Regions from separate parts of the Arthrobacter jiangjiafuii genome, predicted to be linked through region 2. Evidence: riboswitches for the same ligand, from Rfam matches in the RefSeq annotation. Region 2 holds a riboswitch; each other region holds the start of a gene.
What was found. Region 2 has a riboswitch for S-adenosylmethionine ahead of KKR91_RS10260 (flavin reductase family protein). Riboswitches for the same ligand answer to the same signal wherever they lie in the genome.
Positions count from the first base shown of each region.

Region 1: another riboswitch for S-adenosylmethionine. It lies ahead of KKR91_RS14555 (hypothetical protein); the one in region 2 lies ahead of KKR91_RS10260 (flavin reductase family protein).
Region 3: another riboswitch for S-adenosylmethionine. It lies ahead of KKR91_RS08090 (ABC transporter substrate-binding protein); the one in region 2 lies ahead of KKR91_RS10260 (flavin reductase family protein).

Region 1 is NZ_CP076022.1:3,101,907-3,104,163, reverse strand. It holds gene KKR91_RS14560 (tyrosine-protein phosphatase) at 1-612, shown strand, start outside; gene KKR91_RS14555 (hypothetical protein) at 569-952, opposite strand; SAM riboswitch class IV at 968-1,104, opposite strand; gene KKR91_RS14550 (LLM class flavin-dependent oxidoreductase) at 1,186-2,205, opposite strand.
Region 2 is NZ_CP076022.1:2,178,990-2,181,246, forward strand. It holds gene KKR91_RS10250 (nitronate monooxygenase) at 1-328, opposite strand, end outside; gene KKR91_RS10255 (PhzF family phenazine biosynthesis protein) at 334-1,170, opposite strand; SAM riboswitch class IV at 1,276-1,396, shown strand; gene KKR91_RS10260 (flavin reductase family protein) at 1,451-1,957, shown strand; gene KKR91_RS10265 (hypothetical protein) at 2,189-2,257, shown strand, end outside.
Region 3 is NZ_CP076022.1:1,705,185-1,707,441, forward strand. It holds gene KKR91_RS08090 (ABC transporter substrate-binding protein) at 1-1,256, opposite strand, end outside; SAM riboswitch class I at 1,359-1,457, opposite strand; gene KKR91_RS17195 (MarR family transcriptional regulator) at 1,534-2,257, shown strand, end outside.

The sequences.
Region 1 (2,257 bases), 920 kb from region 2:
TCCGAGTGGCTGACCGAACGCGGCTGGGCGCAGGCCCGTGCCGCCGGCGTGCGGACCGTCGTCGACCTGCGCAACCCGGAGGAGCAGGGCCGGCGGGACACCGATCCGCAGGTGCCGGCTGGCGCCGTCGTCGGCCTCACATTCCTGACCCGCCCCACCCAGGAAGCGACGGACCCGGATTTCACGGCGCTGACCGGGCCGTACATGGATTCGCCCAAGTTCTACCGCGAGAACCTGCGGCGCTGGCCGGAGAAGATTGCCGCCGTCGCCCGCGCTGTGGCGGACGCCGACGACGGCGGCGTGGTGATCCATTGCTCGGCTGGCCGGGACCGCACCGGCCTGATCGCCATGCTGCTGCTGCAACTGGCCGGCGCGGAACCGGACGCTATCGCGGACGACTATGAGCGGGCGGTCCGCGGAATCAGCGCCTTCCACGCAACGCAGGCGAATCCACGGGAGAAGCCGCTGACCGCCGCACAGTTGGAAGACCGGGTGGCCGAGGGCCGGAAGGAACTGCTCCGTGCCCTGGACGGTTTTGACGCGGAACAGTACCTGCGCTCAGCGGGGCTTAGCCCAGCTGAGATCGGGCGTCTTCGGAGTCGTTTGCGCTGATCCGCTTACACGGATGCACCCTTTCCGGCGTCGCCAAGTAGAAAAAAGAGCGTCTGGCTTCACTGGTGAAGCCGCCCGGAACCAGCAGCGAGGAATAGCGCGCGCACCACTGCGCCTGCCCTCCGGATGCGGCCAGGGCCAACGCCAGCGCGGGAATGTCGTGGAACCACATCAGGCGCTGCTCACCGTCCACCACCAGCTGGATCAGGTCCAGTTCAACGTCGGCATAGGCCTGGGCATCCACCCAGTCGTCGAAGCCGGCCAAGCGCTTGCCGTGGATGAGATGCACGTTGTGGCCGGGCGTGTAGCTGATGCAGCGGGCGTCACTGGAAATGCTCACAGTGTGTTCCTTTTCAGGTTGTCCTTGCCTGCGCCGGGCGGCGGCAGGCCGCTTCGTCATCCGAACCACCCGCCGAACAATGGGGTTGGTGTGAGGCCAGTCGGAGCTTTTATGGCCGGATCAGATCCGGCCAACGGCCACCTCTCGTGAAGCTGAGACCACCTTAGCGCACGGCGCCGACACTGGGAACCGCCGTCGTCGGCCTGGCCATGAAGCCGACGACGGCGCCTTCCTCAGCGCCAGCCCGCCGCCGGAGCGACCAGCTTGACGATGTTCTCCAGCAGCTGGGTGTTGTAGTCCACGCCCAGCTGGTTGGGGACCGTGATCAGCACCGTATCGGCGGCCTGCACCGCTGCGTCGGCGGCCAGCTGGTCGGCAATCACATCGGGTTCGCCGATGTAGCTCTTGCCGAAGCGGGCCAGGCCGCCGTCGAGCCGGCCCACCTGGTCCCGGGAATCTGCCTGGGCGCGCAGTCCGAAATACCGGCGGTCGTCGTCGGATACCAGGGGCACCACGCTGCGGCTGACCGAGACCCGCGGCGTACCGGCATGGCCGGCATCCGCCCAGGCGGCGCGGTACAGCTCGATCTGCTCGGCCTGCAGCTGGTCGAACGGAACACCGGTGTCTTCGGTCAGCAGGGTGGAGCTCATCAGGTTCATGCCCTGCTCTCCGGTCCATTTGGCGGTGGCCCGGGTTCCGGAACCCCACCAGATCCGCTCGCTCAGCCCAGGGGATTGCGGTTCGATCGCCAGCGAACCGGAACTGCCGGTCATCACCGGGTCTGCGGCGGCCAGCCCGGCGCCGGCAATCGCGGCACGGAAGACCAGGGTGTGCTTGCGTGCCTCGTCGGCGTCGGTGCTGCCGTCGGACGGAACATAACCGAAGGCCTCATAACCGCGCAGTGCCGGCTCGGGTGAGCCGCGGCTGAGGCCGAGCTGCAGCCGGCCGCCGCTGATCAGGTCCGCCGCCGCGGCTTCCTCCGCCATGTAGAGCGGATTTTCATACCGCATATCAATGACGGCCGTTCCCAGCTCAATCCGGCTGGTCCGTGCGGCCATGGCGGAGAGCAGCGGGAACGGAGCGGCGAACTGCGGGGCGAAGTGGTGGACGCGCAGGTACGCGCCGTCTATCCCCAGCTCCTCCGCCGCCTCGGCCAGGTCAATGGTCTGCAGCAGGGCGTCGCGGGCGGTTCGTACAAAGGAACCCTGCACGTCCCGGTAATGTCCAAAGGACAGGAAACCGATCTTCTTCATGTTCAGGCACAGCGCCTGTTTCCCAGTGGATATTCCCAGAATCGAGGTTCAC
Region 2 (2,257 bases):
CCGGGAAGCCCGGTTCCGCTCCGGCGCCGGCGGCCAGGACATCCCGGTAGGCCAGGGCTGCGGCCAGCTTCCCGGCCTGGTGTTCTTCGGATGTGGCGGCGTAGGTGTTGGCGGCATCCGGTACAAACAGGTTCACGCCGAAGGGTCCGCCGGTCAGGCTGCGGGTCCGGGCGGTTTGCTCAGCCACCGCGGCAGCGCTCTTATAACCGGCAGCCAGGAAGCCGAGCCCTCCCGCGTTGCTCACGGCAGCGGCAAGCTGCGGCGTGGATGCGCCGCCGGCCATGGGCGCCCCGATCACCGGAAGCCGCAGCGAGTGCAGGTTGAACATGGCGGCTAGAGGGTGACGGTGCCGTCGATGGAGGTCACGGTGGACCCGCCGATCCAGATCTTCCCGTCGCGCGTGAAGACGCGGACACGCCCGGAACGCCGCACGGCTGTGCCCTGCGTGACGACGTAGCGTTCGGGTGCGAGTGAGGCTCCGATCAGCCATTGGGCCAGGCCGGCGTTGAGGCTTCCCGTTACGGGATCTTCGGTGATGCCCAGGCCGGGCACGAAGGCACGGACCTCGAAGTCCGTTTCGGCGTCCTGCGGCTGGGCGCCGATAACGCCCACCCGCAGATTGCCCATGATCGTGGGGTCGGGTTTCAGCGCCAGCACGGCGTCGGCGTCGCGCAGCAGGAGTCCAAGCCACCCCGGACCGTTGTCGATCCAGTTGGAGGCAAGAATTTCGGTGCGGTCCAGGTTCAGGGCGCGCAGCGCCTGGTCCAGGACCTCGTCTTCCAGCGGTCCCGAGCGCAGCAGCGGCGGAGCGGCGAAGGCGGCGATTCCGGCATTGGCATGCAGCGTGACCAGCCCGATTCCGCATTCCTGGACGACGACGTCGGGGTAGCGGCGCTTGTTCCCGGCCTCCAGCCACGCGTGGCACGTTCCCAGAGTGGGATGCCCGGCAAACGGGATCTCTCCTCCGGGGGTGAAAATCCGAACCCTGTAGTCGGCTCCGTCCGTGGTCGGAGGCAGGACGAACGTCGTCTCCGAGAGATTGGTCCATCTCGCGAAGGATTCCATCTCTGCATCTGTCAGGCCCTCCGCTTCAAGCACCACCGCGAGGGGATTGCCCAAATACGGTTCGTTGCCGAAGACGTCCACCTGCTTAAACCACCGCTGTTTCATGCTGAAACTGTATCCCTTCGGCACCGGGAGTTTTATGAAGCCGAGTTTTACGAAGTGAGGCAGGGGTTTGCAAGTCCGCCTCCTGCACTTCTACGTTGGAAGCTGAATCAAGAGTTCCAGCCACAGGCCCTGGCCGGTTGGACGGCAACCCTCTCGCTGTAGCGGGGTGCTCCAGGTGACGATTCGGCCGTCCGGCGAAAATCCTCCGGCATGGCAAGTACCGCGTTTGTGCCGGGTTTTTTCTTCCGGCCGCGCTTTAGGGCAAAGGATCTTCCCCCTCATGACTCTTCGTACCGACCTGCAACCCGCTGCATTGCGCCGGGCCTTTTCACGGTTTCCCTCGGGAATTGCCGCCCTGTGCGCGGTGGTTGACGGCCAGCCGCAGGGAATTGTTGCCTCATCGTTCACGGTGGGGGTTTCCATGGACCCTCCGCTGGTCATGTTCGCTGTGCAGCAGACCTCCCGGACCTGGCCGGTGCTGCGGCGGGCCCAGCGCATCGGCGTGTCGGTCCTCGGCTCTGAGCACGAAGGAATCTGCAAGCAGATCGCGTCGAAATCCGGTGACCGGTTTGCCGGCCTGAACCTGCACACCGACGCCTCCGGGTCCCTCTTCATTGACCGCGCCGCGCTCTGGCTCGAGTGCTCGGTGGAAAACGAAGTTCCTGCCGGTGACCATCAGGTGGTGCTGCTGAGGGTTCACGGCCATGCCTCCCACGACGACGCCCATGATCCACTGGTCTTTCACGGTTCCGCGTTCCGCCGCCTGGGTGTCCCCGAATTCGCCTGACCGGCAGGAAATTGCCTGACGGGCACAGGCAATTGGGCGCTGCCGGAATTGTTTTCCAGGGGTTTACGGCATGCCCCCTCCGTTACCAATCCTTTACATCCGGCTGCCGTCCCACTATCGTTCTTCGGATTACTTCGGGAGGAAGTAGCGAAGATGACCAGAAACAGAAATGTCCACGGCCCATCAAATAAGGCAATGCCCGGCAAAGTGCCGGATATTTCGTTTACGCGGATGGCTCTGCTTCCCGCAGCGGCACTGGCCCTGGTGCTGGCAGGATGCACTGCACAGGAGGATCCCGAG
Region 3 (2,257 bases), 470 kb from region 2:
TCGCCGTTTTCGATCAGGACCTCGAAACCGGCCTTTTTCGCCGTGGCCTGGATCTGGGTGACCAGCGCCTGATGCGCTGTGGGCCAGGCCCCGGGAGTGTAGGGGAAGTGCACTGTGAGGCGCTGCCCGTCCTTCACCCGGTAGCCGTCGTCGTCGCGCGCGCTCCACCCGGCGTCGTCCAGCAGGGCGGCTGCCCCGGCCGGGTCCGGATCGTAGACGTGTTCAAAATCGGGGGAGTAGAAGCCGGTGGTGGAACTGAGAGGTCCGCCGGCCCGGGTCACGGTGCCGAAGTAGACGCTGTTGATGCCGGCGTCCACGTACGCGCTGTGCAGGAAGGCCTTGCGCACGTTCAGATCGTCGAAGGGGGCGCGGGTGGTGTTGAGGATCAGGTTGGTGGGGTTGCCCGGCCGGTCCTGGGTGATGAGTTCAACAGCGGGGTCAGCCTCGGCCTCATCGAAGTTCACCGACGGCATCAGATCGATGGCATCCACCTGTCCGGCGCGGAGCAGCCCGTATCGGGTGGAGTCCTCCGGCACGATGCGCCACTCGATCTTTTCGATGTGCGCCGGACCGCTGTGCCGGGCAAAGGGTGGTGCCGAGTTGTAGTCCTCATTGCGCACGAGGCTGACCTTGGACTGCGGAACGTAGTCCACAATCCTGTACGGGCCGGTGCCCACCGGCGCATTGCAGTTCTCGGCCTGGGGCCGCGTGAGGGCGTCGGGGGATTCGATGCCCAGGAAGGGTTGGGCCAGGACTTCAAGGAACGCCGCATACGGGCGGTTCAGGGTGACGACGGCGGTTCTCTCGTCCCTGATTTCAGTGCCGACATAGGGCTTCAGATACCCGCCGGCGGTGCCCGATTGGGTGTCCGGGTCCACCATGTGGTCAAGGTTGGCCTTGACCGCCTCAGCGGTGAGCTTCGTGCCGTCGGTGAACCAGACGTCGTCGCGCATGGTGAAGGTGTAGGCCAGCCCGTCATCGGACACCGACCAGTCCGTGGCCAGCCAGGGATGGATGACGCCTTCGCTGTCCTGCGAGACCAGCGAATCGAGATAGTTGGCGGCCAGGGAAGCCTGCGGCATGTCGCCGTTGACGTGGGGGTCCAGGCAGGAAATGTCCTTGCCGGTGGCGAAGACGAAGGTGTCGTCCTCGGCGGCTGCCGCGGAGCCTCCGCAGCCGGACAGGGTGAGGATTGCTGCTGCCGCGGCCGCTGCCACGGCTGATCCTCTAGGGGTGGTGATGCGTGCTGGTTTCACTCGGGGCTCCTGAATCATCGCCCGATGGAGGGCAGACAGGACAGCCGGCAGTCACCCCGACGCGCCTATGCGCGGCGGGCAGACCAACGAAAGCGGTGAGCTTCTCCATCGGTCCTGGCAGTAGCACCGTTCCCCGCTGCTACACGGGGGTGGTTGCTGCGGCGTCATCGATCCAGGTCTCTCGGCCGCTCGGGATGGTTACGGGTTCAGCAAAGCGCACCGTCGGGCCGGGCGCGACTGTTACGAAATAAGTGGTCACGCGCCGTAAGTTACGGACATGAGGCGTCGAGTGTGGAGATCATGCCGCCCCGGGACTGGTTTTCGAGCGCGAGCCCGACTGGTCCAGGAGCGGATCTGCGCGCCGTTCCATCTCAGCGCCACGGGATTCCCCACCGGCACTGAGCGCTTTCCTGCCGCGTATGAAGCGGTCGACGGCGCGCTCCGGGAGGCGGTGGAATACAGCGATGCGTTGGCCGGCCCGCCGCAGTTTGAATCCCTCGCCGGCGGGATGGTCTCCACCGTTCCCGACTACCGCACCTTCCTTGCAGTACCGGCCGACGACGTCGTGCTGCCGCCGGCGCTGCGGCAGCAGATGACCGAGGATCAGGGTGCAGGCCGGCCCCGGGGTGTGGTGGTCCGAGCCGGGAATGTGGGGCTGGTCCGGCGGGTCCGGGGTGGTCGCCGGGGTCTATCCCGACGGGGATATTGGCGTCCTCTTCACCCAGCGTTTCCTTGGCGGACCACAGGACACCCTCGACTTCTTCTGGGACAGCCTTGCCGCCGTCCGGAAGAGCACATCCACCTGATCAGCCTTTCTGATAGTGCCGGCAGAGATCAGCTCCTAACCACCGATGCCGACGCTGACGCCGTCGATGACCAAGATGCCGGACAGATCGGGGGCGCCGCCCTCAACATCCAGGTTGATCGCGGTTCCCGGTTGCAGGACGGCGGTTGGGCAACCATTAACGGCGGTACGGTCGCGAGGCCGGTGAAGGTGCTCG